4 regions of the Brachybacterium sp. GPGPB12 genome follow, and region 1 is predicted to be linked to each of the others. Evidence: riboswitches for the same ligand, from Rfam matches in the RefSeq annotation. Region 1 holds a riboswitch; each other region holds the start of a gene.
What was found. A riboswitch is a leader RNA that binds a small molecule or an ion and turns the genes downstream of it on or off. The one in region 1 is predicted to bind thiamine pyrophosphate.
Positions count from the first base shown of each region.

Region 2: it holds a riboswitch for thiamine pyrophosphate, as region 1 does, so the genes downstream of both, WKH84_RS15040 (SDR family NAD(P)-dependent oxidoreductase) here and WKH84_RS10895 (bifunctional hydroxymethylpyrimidine kinase/phosphomethylpyrimidine kinase) in region 1, are expected to answer to the same signal.
Region 3: it holds a riboswitch for thiamine pyrophosphate, as region 1 does, so the genes downstream of both, WKH84_RS07710 (YkoF family thiamine/hydroxymethylpyrimidine-binding protein) here and WKH84_RS10895 (bifunctional hydroxymethylpyrimidine kinase/phosphomethylpyrimidine kinase) in region 1, are expected to answer to the same signal.
Region 4: it holds a riboswitch for thiamine pyrophosphate, as region 1 does, so the genes downstream of both, WKH84_RS21500 (ECF transporter S component) here and WKH84_RS10895 (bifunctional hydroxymethylpyrimidine kinase/phosphomethylpyrimidine kinase) in region 1, are expected to answer to the same signal.

Region 1 is NZ_CP149573.1:1,863,024-1,867,187, reverse strand. It holds gene WKH84_RS10905 (hypothetical protein) at 1-341, opposite strand, end outside; gene WKH84_RS10910 (MFS transporter) at 1-21, opposite strand, end outside; gene WKH84_RS10900 (hypothetical protein) at 412-783, opposite strand; partial or broken gene WKH84_RS10895 (bifunctional hydroxymethylpyrimidine kinase/phosphomethylpyrimidine kinase) at 884-2,101, opposite strand; TPP riboswitch at 2,092-2,184, opposite strand; gene WKH84_RS10890 (hypothetical protein) at 2,297-3,487, shown strand; gene WKH84_RS10885 (HNH endonuclease signature motif containing protein) at 3,630-4,164, shown strand, end outside.
Region 2 is NZ_CP149573.1:2,585,404-2,589,567, forward strand. It holds partial or broken gene xylB (xylulokinase) at 1-1,209, shown strand, start outside; TPP riboswitch at 1,532-1,625, shown strand; gene WKH84_RS15040 (SDR family NAD(P)-dependent oxidoreductase) at 1,809-2,360, shown strand; partial or broken gene WKH84_RS15045 (SDR family oxidoreductase) at 2,402-2,613, shown strand; gene WKH84_RS15050 (LLM class flavin-dependent oxidoreductase) at 2,613-3,977, shown strand; gene WKH84_RS15055 (hypothetical protein) at 4,075-4,164, opposite strand, start outside.
Region 3 is NZ_CP149573.1:1,360,486-1,364,649, reverse strand. It holds partial or broken gene purQ (phosphoribosylformylglycinamidine synthase subunit PurQ) at 1-373, opposite strand, end outside; gene purS (phosphoribosylformylglycinamidine synthase subunit PurS) at 373-642, opposite strand; gene WKH84_RS07720 (MBL fold metallo-hydrolase) at 860-1,612, shown strand; gene WKH84_RS07715 (protein-L-isoaspartate carboxylmethyltransferase) at 1,620-2,228, shown strand; TPP riboswitch at 2,278-2,386, shown strand; gene WKH84_RS07710 (YkoF family thiamine/hydroxymethylpyrimidine-binding protein) at 2,424-3,191, shown strand; partial or broken gene WKH84_RS07705 (ECF transporter S component) at 3,188-3,505, shown strand; gene WKH84_RS07700 (ECF transporter S component) at 3,570-3,890, shown strand.
Region 4 is NZ_CP149573.1:3,696,673-3,700,836, reverse strand. It holds partial or broken gene WKH84_RS21520 (hypothetical protein) at 1-32, shown strand, start outside; partial or broken gene WKH84_RS21515 (M13 family metallopeptidase N-terminal domain-containing protein) at 167-568, shown strand; gene WKH84_RS21510 (M13-type metalloendopeptidase) at 553-1,902, shown strand; gene WKH84_RS21505 (hypothetical protein) at 2,081-2,467, shown strand; TPP riboswitch at 2,499-2,604, shown strand; partial or broken gene WKH84_RS21500 (ECF transporter S component) at 2,652-2,972, shown strand; gene WKH84_RS21495 (hypothetical protein) at 3,392-4,087, shown strand; gene WKH84_RS21490 (ATP-binding cassette domain-containing protein) at 4,030-4,164, shown strand, end outside.

The DNA of each region.
Region 1 (4,164 bases):
GGCGGAGTACTCGCCGGCCACGAAGATCCCGCCGAGGAAGCGCGCGCCAGGATCAGCGCGACCGTGCCCGGGCCGAGCACCTGGTGGGTGGGGACGAGGGCGATCGCGAGCGCGCACGCCGCGGTGCCCGCGATCGCAAGACGGGTGGTGCGGGTGCGCCCCATGCGGTCCGCGATCCGCCCGAACACCACCCCGCCGACAGGCCGGCCCAGCGACATCGCGACGATGATCAGAGCCGCCGCCGACGCGGTCGCCGACGGGCCCGCGATCACGAGCATCGCCGGGGCCAGCGCCGTGACCGGCAGGAACACATGGATGTTGTCGATGAAGTTTCCGACCACGCCGGCGCGCGCGCGGCCCGGCCCTCGGGCGGCAGGGCGCGGGTGCCGGTCGCGGGGATCGAGGCGGCGGTCATCGGGTCGCCCCCGCGAGGGCCGGAGCCGGGGAGACGGCGGCGGAGTCCACACGTCGTGCCTGCTCGAAGAACTCCAGCTCGTGACGGCAGGCGAGGAGGAAGGCGCGCGCCGCCTCGGCCCGCACGGCGGGATCGGCGGCCTCGAGCTCGCGCTCGACGACGCCGAGCGCCCCGCGCACCCCCTCCACGAAGGTGGGGTCGCGGTAGGTCAGGAGCCACCCCGCGTAGGGGTGCTCGTCCGGGACCTCGGGCAGGCTCGCCCCGACCTGCGCGTACAGCCAGAAGCAGGGCGGCGCCGCGGTCGCTCCGACGGCCGTCGGGTCGCCGAGCGCCCGGGCGAGCAGGAAGTCGGTGTACGCGCTGGTCACCGGGCTGACGGCCACCTCTGCCGCGTCGGGGCGGGTCGCGAGCCAGGCGCGGTGCGAGCTCGAGCTCGGTGTCCACACAGTGCCGGGAGGAGTCCGACCAGAACTCCCGCGCGGCAGGGGCTTCCGAGATCTCGGCCAGGGTCGCGAGGGCGCGGGAGTAGCGCTGCAGGTAGTGCGCGTCCTGCGCGAGATAGAAGGAGAACTGCCCCTCGGGCAGGCTCCCGTCCACCAGCGCCGCCACGAAGCCGGAGCCCTCGATCGCGCCGGCGAGCGGCGCCCCGGCCGCCCACAGCGCCTCGGTCCACGGGCCGACGGGCGGGACGGAGGCGGCGGGGCCGTCGGCCGTGACCAGGGCGGCGAGCTGCGCCGGTTCCTCCCACCGGTCCGGCACCGCGCCCGTCGCCACCCACGGTGCGGCCGATCCCGCCGCGAGGCGCCGTGCCCGGTGCGCATGGTCGACGGGACCGTTCCCGCTCCCGACCTGCAGTGCCGCGCCGTGCGCGATCGCCTCGTGCGACCAGTCGGTGACCCAGGCGAGCGCCGTGGCCGGGTCCTCGCCGGCGCCGAGCCGGGTCGCGAGCGCCGCCGCGAGGGAGCGACCGGTGCCGTGCGTGCTCGTCGTGTCCACCCGCGTGGAGTGCACCCGGTGGCGGGTCCCGTCGGCCGCGATCCAGGTGTTGGTGACCGCACGGCTGTCGAGGTGGCCGGTCTTCACCACGACCGCGACGCCGGTCGCCTCCGACCAGCGGGCGGCCTGGGCGAGGGCCTCGTCCTCGTCGTGCGCGCGGGGCTCGCCGGTGAGGACGGCGAGCTCGTCGATGTTCGGGGTGACCACGGTGGCGAGGGAGCAGAAGCGGATCATCGCCTGCTCCGCCTCGGGCTCCAGCGACCTGTCGCGGCTGGTCGCGACCATCACCGGGTCGACCACGAGCACCCGCGGCGGATGGGCGGAGAGCCAGGTCCGGACGGCCTCGATGATCTCGGCGGTGCCGAGCATGCCGGTCTTGACCGCCTCGAGCTCGACGTCGTCGGAGACCGCGCGGAGCCGCGCGGCGAGGAACTGCGCGGGAGGGACGTGGATGTCGCTCACGCCGTGGGTGTTCTGCGCGACGACCGCGGTCACCGCCGCCATGCCGAAGCCGCCCGCGGCGGTGATCGACTTGAGGTCCGCCGCGGTGCCGGCGCCTCCCGTCGGGTCCGTGCCCGCGATCGAGAGCACGCGCGGGGCCGATGGCGCTGGCCGGCCGGACGCGAGTCGACCCGGCGCGGCGACGCGGGGGAGGGCAGCGGGAAAGAGGGTGCAAGGATCCGAGCTCATGCGGACATCCCTTCGCTAGTACGAACTAGATCAGGTTCCACGGGTGTGATCTCAGCGCCTCGGGCGCACCCCGTGTCCAGTGGCCGAGTGTAGGCCACGCGGCGGGGGAGGGGCCGGGATGTCCGGAGCCGATGCCTCTCTACCGCAGAGGTCCGACAGACGACGCGAACCCCTCGAGAACCGGTGGATGACGCTGTGGAAAAGGGGGTTCTGTGGAGGGAGGGTGTGGATGGAGGGGCGTATAGCGGTCGAGATGCGCCACTCGATCAGAAAGTTATCCACATATTCCTCCCGGACCTTTCTTCTGTCCGTGTCGGTCACTATTGTGAAGTGGTCGGATCGAAAGGGGCGGTGCACCGATGCGTCGCCGACGCGGAGGGGGAGGAGGGACCGATGAGCATCACGCGACCGGAGCATCCGTCGGGCGATGAGGTCGCCGACGACGCACGCGACGCGGTGCGTTCCGAGCGGTCGGATGCCGCCGCACCCGATACCTCCGCACTGGAGGTCGCCCTGCCCTCGGTTCCCGCCTCGTCGCCGGCGGTGACGGCATCGCCGTCGGCCCCTGCCACCACCTCCCCGGACCCCGTCGACGATGCCCTGATCGCGTCGCTTCCTGCACGTTTCCGCCGGGTTGGCGCACGCCAGGCTCGTACTCGTGCCGCGCTGCCCGATCTCGGCGGTCGCGCCGACGACCCCGCCCTGAGCGAGGCCGCGCAGCGCGTGTGGGATGCGGAGCGCGCCACTGCCCTCGCGCTCGCTGCGCAGTACCGCGCCCTCGCCGCCCTGCACGAGTTCGAGGGCGAGTACGAGGATGCCTGCGAGCTCGACGAGGTCGAGACGCTCCGCGCCGCACTCGGCCTCAGGGTCACTCGCAGTGCCGCGAGCTGGCGACTGCGCGACGCGTACCAGGCCGTGAACCATTTCCCGCGCACCCTCGAGAACCTCGAATCCGGAAGCATGCCGTCGGCCTGGTTCCAGAAGATGCTGAAGACCTCGCAGAAGCTCTCCGAATCCTCCAGGAGGGATCTCGATGCCGTGATCTCGACATGGTCCACGGATATCAGCCCGGAACGATTCTTCACGCTCCTGCGCGCCCTCATCGAGCATCTCGCCGAGCGCGAGAGCCGTCCCGATCTCGTCGCCGCGCTCGAACGCACCGTCGAGTCGCTTCCCGGCGCGGAGGCCGGCACCGGGACCCTGAGGATCACGGGCCCGATCCCCGAGATCCTCGCCCGGTGGAAGTCGATCGACGAGTCCGCCCGCGCCGTCCAGGCGGCGCGGCGTGCGGCGCTCCGCGGCGGCACACCGATCCCGCACGACCCTGACGGCGTCGTCCTCGAGACCGGCAGGGCCCTTCCGCTCACCCGGCGCGCTACGCCCTGATCGACACCGCCGACCTCGACGTCGACGGGGTCGCCGTCCCCGCCGAGCGGTTCCGCCTCAACGTCACCGTGCCCGTGCTGACCCTGCTCGGCGCCTCCGACCAGCCCGGCATGCTCGACGGCGTCACCCCGCGCCGCCCTCGATGGCGCGTTCCCTCGCCGGCGGCTGCACCGTCTGGCACCGCGTCCTCACCAGCGCGAGCGGCGGCGCCTTCCTCCCGCTCCCGGCCGACCGCGTCACCCCCACCCCCGCGATGCTCGAGCACCTCCGGCTCCGCAACGGGCAGTGCGCCGTCCCCGGATGCACGCGCCCCACCTCCTGGGCCTCCGAGTGCGACCACATCGAGGAGTGCCTGCGCGGCACCCCGGGCGAGGGCGGCGCCACCGAGGTCGAGAACCTGCACCTGCTGTGCTGGCGAGACCACCTCGACAAGACGAACGGCCTGCTGGACCCCACCCGGCTCCACACGCAGGCAGGCAAGCCGGGCCGCACCCGCTGGACGATCGGCCGCCACGGCGACGCCGTCACCGTCCTCGACGACCTCGACCACGCCAGCCTCGAGATGGTCGAGTCGCTCACCGCCGCCTGGACCGGCTTCCTGCGCGGCGCCCACGCCGGCGACCCCGCGACCAGCCCTGTCGGTCCACCGGACCGTCCCGACGGGCATCATCCCCGCC
Region 2 (4,164 bases), 720 kb from region 1:
GACGCCCTCGCCGTCGGCGGCCAGCGGACGGCATGGTGTCGCTCGACGAGAAGGGCGAGGTGGTGCGTGATGCGCCGCTGTGGAACGACACCCGCTCCGCCGACGCCGCGACCACGCTGATCGAGGAGATGGGCGGGGCGCAGGCGAGCGTCGAGGAGATCGGCGACCTCATGGTCGCCTCCTTCACCGCGTCCAAGCCGCGCTGGGTGCGCGACGAGGAGCCCGAGAACGCGCAGCGTCTTTGCGCAGGTCTTCGCTCCCGCACGACTTTGTCTCCCTCCACCTCGCCGCGTCCGGCACCGCGCCGTTCACCGATCGCGGCGACGCCTCCGGCACCGGCTACTACTCCACCCGCGAGGAGGCGTGGAAGCCCGAGCTCGTCGAGGCCGCGCTCGGGAAGGGCCTCGAGCTCCCGCGCCTGCCCGAGGCCCCGAACGAGGTGATGGCCCGCACCGCCTCTGGGGTCGCTATCGCGGCCGGCACCGGCGACAACATGGGCGCCGCGCTCGGCCTGTCGCTGGGCCCCGGCGACGTCTCCGTCTCGATCGGCACCTCCGGCGTGTGCGCGATGGTCAGCGATACCAGGCCCGGCGACGCCTCCGGGACCGTCACGGGCTTCGCCGACGCGACCGGCCGGTTCCTGCCCATGACCACCACCATCAACGGCTCCCGCATCCTCGAGGCCGGCCGCGCCCTGCTCGGCGTCAGCCACGAGGAGATGGCCGAGCTGGCGCTCGCCTCCGAACCCGGCGCGCACGGCGCGACGCGCTGCCCTACTTCGACGGGGAGCGCACCCCGAACCGTCCCCACGCCCGTGCGACTCTGACCGGCATGAGCGGCTCCACCACCCGCGAGGACGTGGCCCGCGCCTACGTCGAAGGGTCGCTGTGCTCGCTGGCCGATGGCATCACCTCCCTCGAGGAGCGCACCGGCACGGCCGCCCGCCGCATCACGCTGATCGGCGGCGGCGCCCGCTCCCGCGCCGTCCAGCGGCTCGCTCCCGCGATCTTCGGCCGCGAGGTCACGATCGCGCCCGACGGGGAGTACGTCGCACTCGGCGCCGCCCGTCAGGCCGCCTGGGCGCTCGCCGGCACCGAGGAGCCGCCCGCCTGGGAGATCAGCGGCTCGCGGATCGTCACGGCCGACGCGACGCCGCAGGTGCTCGAGGCATACCGGGAGCTGAAGGAGCGCACCGCAGACTGGAGCTGAGGGCGCGGAGGCGTTCCCGCGGGAACGTCCCCGAGGCGACGTGGCAGGGTGTCAGGCGGCCTCGACGGTGACGAGCCCCTGCACCTGGAAGCTACGTCCGGACGGTCGCGGACGGAAGAGAGCTGGGCCCCCGATCGGGCGGGGGAGTCCGAGTGCCGCGTCTGGACCGTCACCCGTCTGCCGAGGCGGTCCAGATGCAGACTCGGTGCGCAGGAGCGGACGAGGGGCGGCCGCGGGGCGGAGGAGGGCGGCCGCGGCGGGCCCGGCGCTCCGCGGCGCGGCGAGACCGGACCGCGCGGCGGCACGGCCATGGCTACACTCGGTGCTCGACACGGGGTGCCCCATCAGGGGCTGAGAGCACACCCGGAGAACCTGATCGAGTTCATGCTCGCGGAGGGATGTCGTCGATGAGCTGTGCGCTGTCGCGCGCCGGGCCGCCTGCCACCAGGCCGCAGTCCGCCACGCTGTCGTCCCCACCAGGGCCCCCGTGTCGCCTCCCGCGCGCCGCCGCGCCCCGATGCGGCCCTGCTCCGACCGCGACGCGCCCCCACCCACTGTGCGGCGGGCGTGCTCGCATGCCCTGAAAGGACCGCACGACCATGACACCTTCCACCCCCATCACCCCCGCCTCCCGGCCCGCTCCCGCGCTCTCCGAGCAGGTCGTCCTCGTCACCGGGGGCGCCCGAGGTCTCGGCCGGGCCCTCACCGAGGCGTTCCTCCGCGAGGGAGCCAGGGTCGTCATCGACCACCTCACCAGCGAGGCCGCCGCCCGGGAGATCGCCGACGCACACCCCGGCCGGGCGATCGCCGTGCGCGCCGACGTGCGCGAGCGCGACCAGGTCGAGGAGCTGTTCGCGCACGCCGAGGCCGAGTTCGGCGACCCCGTCGACACCGTCGTGAACAACGCCTTGGCCGGCTTCTCCTTCGACGGGGACGCCCGCGCTAAGGCGCACGAGATCGGCTACGAGGCCTTCGCGGGACAGTTCTCCGGCGCTGTGCAGGGCGCGCCGCACACGATCCAGTCCGCCCTGCCCGGCTTCGACCGCGCCGGCTCGGGACGCGTCGTCAACATCGGCACCAACCTCCTCCAGCACCCCGTCGTGCCCTACCACGACTACACCGCGGCGAAGGCGGCGCGGCGCTGGCCCTGACCCGCACCTTCGCCGCCGACCTCGGCCCCCGCGGCATCACCGTGAACATGGTCAGCGGCGGCCTGCTGCGCACCACCGACGCGAGCTCCGCGACCCCGGAGGCGGTGTTCGACGCGATCGCCGCGAGCACCCCGCGCGCTCTGTGACCACGCCCGCCGAGCTCGCCGACGCCGTGCTCCTCCTCGCCTCGCCCTGGGCACGGGCGATCACCGGGCAGAACCTCGTCGTCGACGGCGGGCTGGTGATGGACTGATGGCCGCCCACGCCCATGCCTCCGTGACCGGCGCTGTCCGCCGCCCGGTGCGGCTGAACCTCTTCGCCCACGCCTGCGGCCACCACTCCGCGGCCTGGCGCGCGCCCGGCTCCTCGGTGGCGCGCCTCGCGGACATCACGTACTGGGAGGAGCTCGCCCTGATCGCGGAGCGGGGCCGGCTGGATGCGGTCTTCCTCGCCGACGGCCAGTCGATCGGCACGGCCGGCGTCGAGCGCGGCCCCGCCTGGATGCTCGAGCCGCTCACCGTGCTCACCGCGATGGCCCGTGCCACGGAGCGGATCGGGCTGGTCACGACGGTCTCCAGCACCTTCTGGGATCCGTTCCACGCCGCCCGGTCGCTGGCGAGCCTCGACCACATCTCCCGCGGCCGGGCCGGGGTCAACGTCGTCACCTCGATGACCGACGAGGAGGCCCGCAACCACTCCATGACCGCCCTGCCGGACCACACCCACCGCTACGCCACCGCCGCGGAGTTCATCGAGGTGCTCCAGGGGCTGTGGGCGTCCTGGCCGACGGGCGAGATCCTCGCCGAACCGGACGGCGCCTACGTCGACCCCGCTCTCCTGCGTCCCCCGCACCATCGCGGTGAGAAGTTCGCGGTCGACGGCCCCCTCAACGTGCCGACCCCGCCGCAGGGCCGACCGGTCCTCTTCCAGGCCGGTGCCTCGGAGGCCGGGCGCGCGCTCGCCGCCCGACACGCCGAGGGGATCTACGCCGTGGCCTGGGACCTCGCCTCCGCCCGCACCTATCGCAGCGACATCCGCTCCCGCGCCGCGGCGCTCGGACGCGACCCCGACGCCCTCGCCGTCATGCCGGGGCTGGTCCCCTACGTCGCCTCGACCGAGCAGGAGGCACGACGCCGCAAGGCCGAGCTCGACGCCCTGCTGCCCGTGCAGGACTCGCTGCGCCAGCTCTCCTTCTTCGTCGGCCAGGACACGTCGGACTGGGAGCTCGACGCCCCGGTCCCGCCGCCGCCGCCACTGGAGGAGTTCACCGGGCCGAAGGGCCGCTACGCCACCGTGCTTCGCATCGTCGAGACCGCCCGCCCGACCGTCCGCGAGCTGCTGGGGCTCCTCGCCGCAGGTGGCGGCCACGCGACCGTGATCGGCACTCCGGAGCAGGTGGCCGACGAGATCGAGCGCTGGGTCGATGGGGGAGCGGCCGACGGCTTCAACCTCATGCCTCCCACCCTGCCGGGCGGCATCGAGGAGTTCGTGGGCCAGGTGGTGCCGGTGCTCCAGCGGCGTGGGCGGTTCCGCCGCGAGTACGAGGGGACGACTCTGCGCGACCATCTCGGCCTGCCGCGGCCGCGGCAGGGGATGCCGGCGCCGGCGGGGAGCTGACCGATCCGGGCGGGCGTCCGGCGGAACGGGACCGCTGAGGGAGGGGGTCTGTTCGCGGCGCCTGCCCCTCGCGCGGGAGGGGCGTCCCTGTGAGCGCTCAGAGGGAGCGCTCGGGCTCCCTGGCTCGGACCCGCCCCAGGATCGCGTCGACGAAGAGCTCCGTCACCTCGGGAGCGAGGTGCAGGTT
Region 3 (4,164 bases), 500 kb from region 1:
CAGGCGGTGCGGTTGTTCTCCACGGCCAGCGGCTGGTCGCGGCAGATGAACGCGCGATGCGCGTTCTTGATCATCGCGCCGGGCGCAGATGCGTCTCGCAGAGGATCTGGAAGCCGTTGCAGATGCCGAGGACGGGCATGCCGCCGTTCGCGGCGTCGACCACCTTGTCCATCACGGGGGCGAAGCGGCTGATCGCCCCCGCGCGCAGGTAGTCGCCGTAGGAGAAGCCGCCGGGCGCGCACGACCGCGTCGACCTCGTGCAGCGAGTCATCGCCGTGCCACAGCGCGACCGGCTCGGCGCCGCCGAGCCGCACGGCGCGCGCGCGTCGCGGTCGTCGAGCGTGCCGGGGAAGGTCACCACACCGATGCGCATCAGGCCGCGCCCTTCGCGGAGGGGTCCTCCACGTCGATCGAGACGACGTCCTCGATCACCGGGTTCGACAGCAGGGTCTCGGCGGCCTCGCGCAGGGAGGCGAGCACCTCGTCGGTGACCTCGCCCTCGACCTCGAGCTCGAACCGCTTGCCCTGGCGCACCGAGGCGATGCCCTCGAAGCCCAGACGGGGCGCCGCGGCGGCGACCGCCTTGCCCTGCGGGTCGAGGATCTCCGGCTTCGGCATGACGTGGACCACGACACGTGGCATGGGGGCACTCCTGAGGGGACGTGTGGCGCGCGCGGCGGCGTGCCGGGGGCTGGTGCTCGGGCACGGCCCGAGAATCCCATCGTACCGAGGAACGCGGCCGTGCCGACGGGGCGCCCACGGCGGTGCCTCCCGACCGGACGACCCCCTCCGCCCTGGCACGTCCCGGCCGAGGGGGACTAGGTTCGAGGCACGCGACCTCGATTCCCGGGAGGACCCGATGAAGATCCGCCACCTCGTCCATTCCTGCCTGCTCGTGGAGACCGCCGGGCGACGCCTGCTCGTGGATCCGGGCGGCTTCAGCGCCGACGCGGTGCGGGGCCTGGGCGCCGAGGAGCTCGCGGGCCTCGACGCCGTGGTGATCACCCATCAGCACCCCGACCACGTCGACCCCGCGCCGCTGGGCGAGGTGCTCGCCGCCGCGTCCGACGCCGAGGTGATCGCCGAGCCGGAGACCGCCCGGATGCTCACCGCCGCCGATGCCTCCGACGACGGCGCCGGCGAGGGGAGCGGCGGACCCCTCGTCGCGCAGGAGCGGGTGATCCCGCTCGCGGCCGGGGAGGCGCACCGCTTCACACCCGTCGGCGACCACCCGTCGCTCCGGCTCGAGGCCGTCGGCGGACGCCACGCGATCATCCACCCCGACATCCCACGGATCGGGAACTGCGGGATCGTCCTGTCCGCCGGGGACGGGCCGCGGCTCGGCATCACCGGGGACTCCCTCGAGCCGGTCCCCGAGTTCCACGGCATCGACGTCCTCGCCTTCGCCGTCACGGCGCCCTGGTCGAAGATGTCCGAGACCATCGAGTTCCTCCGCGCCGTCGGCCCGCGACTCGCCCTGCCCGTCCACGACGCGGTCGCGAGCGACCTCGGACGACCGATCTACCTGCGCCAGGCCACGAACCTCGCCCCCGAGGGCACCGAGGTGAGGGACTGGCCGGAGGACGGCGTCGTCGAGGTCGCCCGGAGCTGACGGCGACATGTCGCACCGGGCCGGCGGCGAGCGCCGCCTCGAGGAGGCGCTCGCGGCGACCGACCGGCGACGGTTCCTCCCCGAGGAGCCGCGGGGGCTCGCCGGCGAGGACCGGCCCCTGCCGATCGGTCACGACCAGACGAACTCCCAGCCCACGACGGTGCGGAACATGCTCGCCCTGCTCGACGTGCGACCGGGGCAGCGAGTGCTCGACCTCGGCGCGGGATCGGGGTGGACGACGGCGCCGCTGGCCCGGCTGTGCGGACCGGAGGGGAGGGTGATCGGCGTCGAGCGGCGCGCCGAGCTGATCGGTCCGGCCCGGGCCGCGCTCGCCGGGACAGCGGACGCGGGGACGGCGGATGCCGAGATCCGTCTCGCGCACCCCGGCGTGCTCGGCGCGCCGCAGGACGCGCCGTACGACCGGATCCTCGTCTCCGCGCAGGCCGACGCCGTGCCGGAGAGCCTCGTCGCGCGCCTCGCGGACGGCGGCGTGATGGTGATCCCCGTGCGCGAGCGGATGCCGCGCCTGGAGCGTCACGGCGAGGGGGTCACCGTGAGCGAGCACGGCGCCTATCTCTTCGTCCCCCTCGTCGAGGATCCGCAGACGACCCGCTGACAGCAGCGCTGGACACGAGGGGCGTGCGCCGGGCGGGACCGGTAGGGTGTGGGGCGTGCACGGGAGTCCGGTAGGCCGGGCTGAGAGGGAGTACTCGAACTCCGACCGTAGAACCTGATCCGGATCATGCCGGCGCAGGGAGCTCCGCCGAGCGATCGTCGCCGCGCGCCCGTGCCCGTACGAAAGGCATGGACTGTGACCTCATCGCCCGCCCGCACCTCCTCCGCGACCGAGGACGCCGCCTGGACGCCCGGCGTGTCCGCCGAGTCTGCCGCGACCGTCGACGACCCGACCGCGACCCCGCTCGGCTTCGGCGTCGGCGCCCGCGTCACCGCCGCCGTGATGAGCGAGGACTACGCCAGGATCCTCACCGATGCGCTCTCCCGGCTGGACCTCACCGGCCTCGTGCACGAGACCGGGGACGTCTCGACCTATCTCGGCGGCCACGAGACCCACCTCCAGCGCGCCCTGATCGACCTGGCCGAGGCCCTCGCCCGCACCGGTCACCACGCGACCCTCTCCGTGCTCCTCTCGCGCGGTCGCCCCGGCGAGGTGGCCTGCGAGTCGCCCGGCGGCGCGGGCCCCCGCGCGACCGAGGTGCCGCGCCCGCGCCGCACCGGTCGCTTCGCGAGCGCCGAGTGGGCCCTGTACCCGCTGGCCGACGAGGTCGCCGTCGACGGCACCGCCCCCGATCACATGCGCGACATCTACGCCGCGATCGAGCATGCGAAGGACCTCGGCACCTTCCGCGGCTCCGAGCACTTCGTCACCCGGCTCGAGGGCGACGCCGGCGACGTGATCGCGACCGCGCTCGCCGGCTGGTCGCTCGTCGGCCGCGGCGTCCAGCACGTCACCAGCCACCTCACCCTCTCGCTGAACAGCCCCTCGCACGAGGTGCGGGAGCTCGCGGCGGGCGCCGACGCACCGGGCGGCGACGACGAGGGCCGGGAGGATGCGCGATGACCGAGGAGCACGGCACCGCCGCGCCCGCGCACGAGTCCGCCGCTCCCGACGCGGCGCCCGCCGACGTCGGCGCGACCGCCTCTGCCGGCACGTCCCGTCGCCGCACCCCGCTGAGCCTGCGCGAGCTCGTGCTCGTGGTGGTGCTCGGCGTCGTGTTCGGGTTCCTGTACTGGGTGTTCGTGCAGGCCTGGAACGGCCTGGCGATCGCGATGGGCCCGGCCGGGGACCTCGCCCAGCACCTCGTGTTCGGCTCCTGGTCGCTGGTGGCGCCGGTCGCGATCGCGATCCTGCGCCGCCCGGGCGTGGGGATCCTCGCCGAGATGCTCGCCGCGATCATCGAGGTGGTCTTCCTCGGCGACCCCGTCGGCCCCCTGCTCGCTGCTCTCCGCGGCGGCGCAGGGGATCGGCTCCGAGTCGCCCTTCGCCCTGACCCGCTATCGCCGCTTCGGCTGGGGCGTGTTCGCCGCCTCCGGCGCGCTCGGCGCGGGTCTGGTGTTCTTCTGGACCGCGTACCGGATGGGCTGGTACGGCCAGGACCTGCTCGCGCTCCGGCTCGGCGTGCAGGTGCTGTCCGGGATCGTGCTCGGCGGACTGCTGGCGAAGGTGATCGTCCGCGCGCTCGAGCGCACCGGCGTGCTCGCCGACTTCGCGATCGGCGCCGCGGACGCGGCACCGATCCCCGAGCGCCGTGTCCGCTGAGGCGCACGCCGCGGGAGCGGCCCCGGTGCAGGAGCAGAGCCCGGTCCGGTCCCCGGTCACCGCCGGGGATCCCCGGGTTCTGGTGGCCGAGGGGCTCGAGGCGGTGTCGCCCTCGAGGGCCGGTGTCGGCCCCTGGAGCGGGGAGATCCGTGCGGGCGAGCAGGTGCTCGCTGCTGGGACCGTCCGGCTCGGGCAAGTCGACCCTGCTGCGGGTGCTCGCCGGGGCGATCCCGTCCCATCAGCGCGGTCGGGTCACCGGAACGGTGCGTCTGTT
Region 4 (4,164 bases), 1.8 Mb from region 1:
CCGACCGGTCCAGCGACGGCGCCTTCCACGCGCCGCGCGACCTGTCCGAGGAGCGGGTGCGGGAGATCGTCGAGGAGGCGGCCGACGACGTCGCGCGCGCGCGGACGAGGCGGGGAGCCTGCCGGTCCCGACCACCGACCACGCCCGGATCGGCACGCTGTACCGCATGTTCATGGACACCGAGGCGATCGAGGCCGCCGGCCTGTCCGGCCTCGTCGGCCTGCTCGACGAGATCGGGGCGATCCGGGACCTCGAGGGCCTCGTGCGCCGGATGGCGGCGCCCGACTCGGGGGCCTCGGCGGTGCTCGCCTATGTGTGGACCGACGACCACGACTCCTCCCAGTACCAGGTCAAGATCCATCAGGGAGGCCTCGGCCTGCCCGACGAGTCCTACTACCGCGAGGAGCACCACGCCGAGACCCGCGAGGCCTATGCCGCGCACCTGGCGAACCTCGCCCGTCTCGCCGAGCGCCCCGGCCGTGCCGGGCTCGCCGTCGGCGGCCCCGAGGAGCTCGCCCGCGCCGTGCTCGACTTCGAGACCCGCCTCGCCGCCTGCCACGTCGACGTGGTCCGCCTGCGCGACCGGGAGAAGTCCGACAACCCCATGGACGCCGCGCGCGCAGCGAGCTCGCCCCCGCCTTCCCCTGGGACGCGTACATCGAGGGCACCGGCGCGCCGGCCGCGGCCTTCGACGTGGTCTCCGTCGGCCAGCCCGAGTTCGTCTCCGCCGCCGCCGAGCCGCTGGCCGGGGAGGACCTCGCCGTGCTCCGCACCTGGCTCGCCCTGCACACCGTCTCCTCCTACGCCCCCTATCTCCCCGCCGCGCTGGTCGAGGAGGACTTCGACTTCTCCGGCCGCGTCCTCTCCGGCGCGGAGGAGCTGAAGGAGCGGTGGAAGCGGGGCGTGGCCCTGGTCGAGGGCGCGGTCGGCTTCGCCGTCGGCCGCGAGTACGTCGCCCGCCACTTCCCCGCCGCCCACAAGGAACGGATGACCGCGCTGGTCGACGCGCTGATGGACGCCTACCGCGACTCGATCAGCTCGTTGGACTGGATGACCCCGGCCACCCGCGAGAAGGCGCTCGCGAAGCTCGAGAGGTTCACCCCGAAGATCGGGTACCCCTCGACGTGGCGCGACTACGACGGCCTCGAGCTCGTCCCCGGCGACCTCGTCGCGACCGTCCGCGCCTCCCGCCGCTTCGAGGCGGACTTCGAGTTCTCGAAGGTCGGCGGGCCGATGGACGAGACCGAGTGGCACATGACCCCGCAGACGGTCAACGCCTACTACAACCCCGGCCGGAACGAGATCGTCTTCCCCGCCGCGATCCTCCAGCCCCCGTTCTTCGACGCGGAAGCCGACGACGCCGTGAACTTCGGCGGGATCGGCGCGGTGATCGGCCACGAGGTCGGCCACGGCTTCGACGACCAGGGCTCGAAGTACGACGGGGAGGGCAACCTCGTCTCCTGGTGGACGGCCGAGGACCGCGAGGCCTTCGACGCCCGCGCCGCCCGTCTCATCGCGCAGTACTCGGAGCTGTCCCCGCGCGAGCTCGACGACTCCCACCGCGTCAACGGCGCCCTCACCATCGGCGAGAACATCGGCGACCTCGGCGGGCTCTCCATCGCGGTGAAGGCCTATCTCGCCAGCCGCTCCGAGGAGGAGGCCGCGGCCGAGCTCGACGGACTCACCGGCCTGCGGCGCGTGTTCTGGTCCTGGGCGACCGTGTGGCGGGGCCGGAACCGGCCCCAGGAGGCGATCCGCCGCCTGGCCGTGGACCCGCATGCGCCGATGGAGTTCCGCTGCAACACGGTCGCCGGGCACCTCGACGAGTTCCACGAGGCCTTCGACGTGCGCGAGGGCGACGGCATGTACCGCGCCCCCGAGGAGCGGGTGAGCATCTGGTGAGGCCCGATCCGCCCTTCCACGTCGGGCGGACGGTGCCCTCCTCCGTGGGCTGGACCCGCGTCGTCGTCACGGTGGTGGCGGGCCTGATCGTGTCGGGCCTGCTCGCTGCGGCGCGGCTCGGCGCCGGGCGCGATCGCGGTGCTCGCCGCCTTCGCGGCCGCTGGCGCTGTGGACGTGGATGGGCCAGGCCACCCGCTTCGTGGTCGACGGGAACGGGGTCACCGTCAGCCTCGGCGGCTTCCTGCCCCGCCGGGTCTGGCCGATCGAGGACTTCCGCACCGTGCAGCTGCGCGAGATCCCCACCGGCACCGTGGGCGTCGCCCTCGGCGGCTACGGCTGGCGGCGCGGGAGGGCGATGACCCCGAAGCCCGAGGAGCTCACCCCCGTCGGCCGGCGGAAGATCTTCACCGTCGCCGAGCAGCAGCGGCCCTACCGGATGCTGGTCACCCGGCCGGGGACGAGCGTGGAGATCATCGGGACGAAGGACACCTGCTACATCCTCTCCCCCGTCGACCCCCAGGCGGCCGCCGATGCGATCGACCAGGCCATCCGTGCCCGCCGCTGAGCGTGCTCCTGGGCTAGACTGTCTGCTCGTCATCCACTGACAGGGGAGCACCGTCCGGTGCTGAGAGTGCGCCGACGGCGCAGACCCTCGAACCTGATCCGGCTCGCACCGGCGTAGGGAGTCGGGATTTCCGTGGAGCACCGCCGGTGCTCCGCGCCCCTTCCAGGACCTGGGAGGAGACGTGATGACTCGTTATCGCACCGTCGATCTGCTGGTGACCGTGCTGATCGGGGCGGCCTTCGGGGTCGCCTTCCTCGGCTACGGCCAGCTCTACACCCTGATCGGCCCGCTGACCGCGGCGTTCAAGCCTGCCGAGGGGCCGCTGGCGGGGATCTGGTTCCTGCCGGCCGTGCTCGCCGCGGCGCTGGTGCGCAAGCCCGGCGCCGCCCTGCTCGCGGAGATGGTCGCCGCCGTGCTCTCGATGCCGCTGGGCGACCAGTGGGGTTGGAGCACCGCCGTGTCCGGTCTCATGCAGGGCGGCGGGGTCGAGCTCGCCTTCCTGCTCACCCGCTACCGCCGCTTCACCCTGCCCGTGGCGGTGCTCGGCGGGGTGCTCGCCGGACTGCTCGAATGGGGCTGGGAGAAGATCGTCTACTACCAGGAGATGAGCTGGCTGTTCTCCGGCACGATGCTCGCCTTCTTCCTGCTCTCGGGGCGCGCTGCTGTGCGGGGTGCTGGGCTGGGCGGCGAGCCGGGCGCTGATCGCGACCGGCGCGGTGGACTCCCTGGCCTCGGGCCGGGAGGCGGCCCGCGCGGTGGAGGCCTGAGCACCGGGACCGTCCCGGCGGCGTCCGTGCACGTCGACGGGCTGCGCTGGCGGCCGCTGACCCGGCGCGAGCCGACGATCGAGGGGCTCGACCTCGAGATCCCGCCCGGGCAGCGAGTGCTGCTGGCCGGGGCGAGCGGCGCGGGAAGTCGACCGTCTTGCGGGCGCTGGCCGGGTCGCTGGACCCCGAGGACGGGGACGGCGAGGGGCTCGTCCCCGCGCCCAGCCGGCCCGGGGAGCGGGGCCTGCTGCTGCAGAACCCGGTGCACGCCCTCGTCGGCGCGACCGTCGCCCGCGACGCCGCCTTCGGACCGGAGAACGCGGGACTGCCCCGGCCGGAGCTCACCGAGCGCGCGACCCGGGCGCTCGAGGCGGCGCGAGTCGACCTCGACCCCGAGCGGGCGCCGCTGGACGCCTCGGGCGGCCAGCAGCAGCGGATCGCGCTCGCCGGTGCGCTGGCCCTGCGCCCCGACCTGCTTGCTCCTGGACGAGCCGACCTCCATGCTCGATGCCCCGACAGCCGAGGAGGTGCGCCGGGCGATCCTCGCGGTCACGGGCGGCCGCACCCTCGTCGTCGCCGAGCACCGGATCGGGCCCTGGGCGCCGCATGTGGACCGGCTGATCGTGCTCGGCCCTCGCGCCCGGGTGCTTGCCGACGGAGCACCGGGCGAGCCGCTCTCCCGGCGGCGGGAGGTGCTGGTCGCAGCGGGGGTGCTCGAGGACGGGACGGCCGACGAGGAGGCACCGGGACCGGCCGAACCCGGCGAGACCGTCGCCGCGGCCGCACGGCGTCACCGTGCCCGCCCGGGGGCTCACCGCGCCGCAGGACCTCGAGCCGCGCGCTGGGCGGCTGACCGTGCTGACCGGCCCGTCCGGTGCGGGCAAGACCTCCCTGCTGCGCGTCCTCCTCGGCGCGACGGAGCCGGGCGCG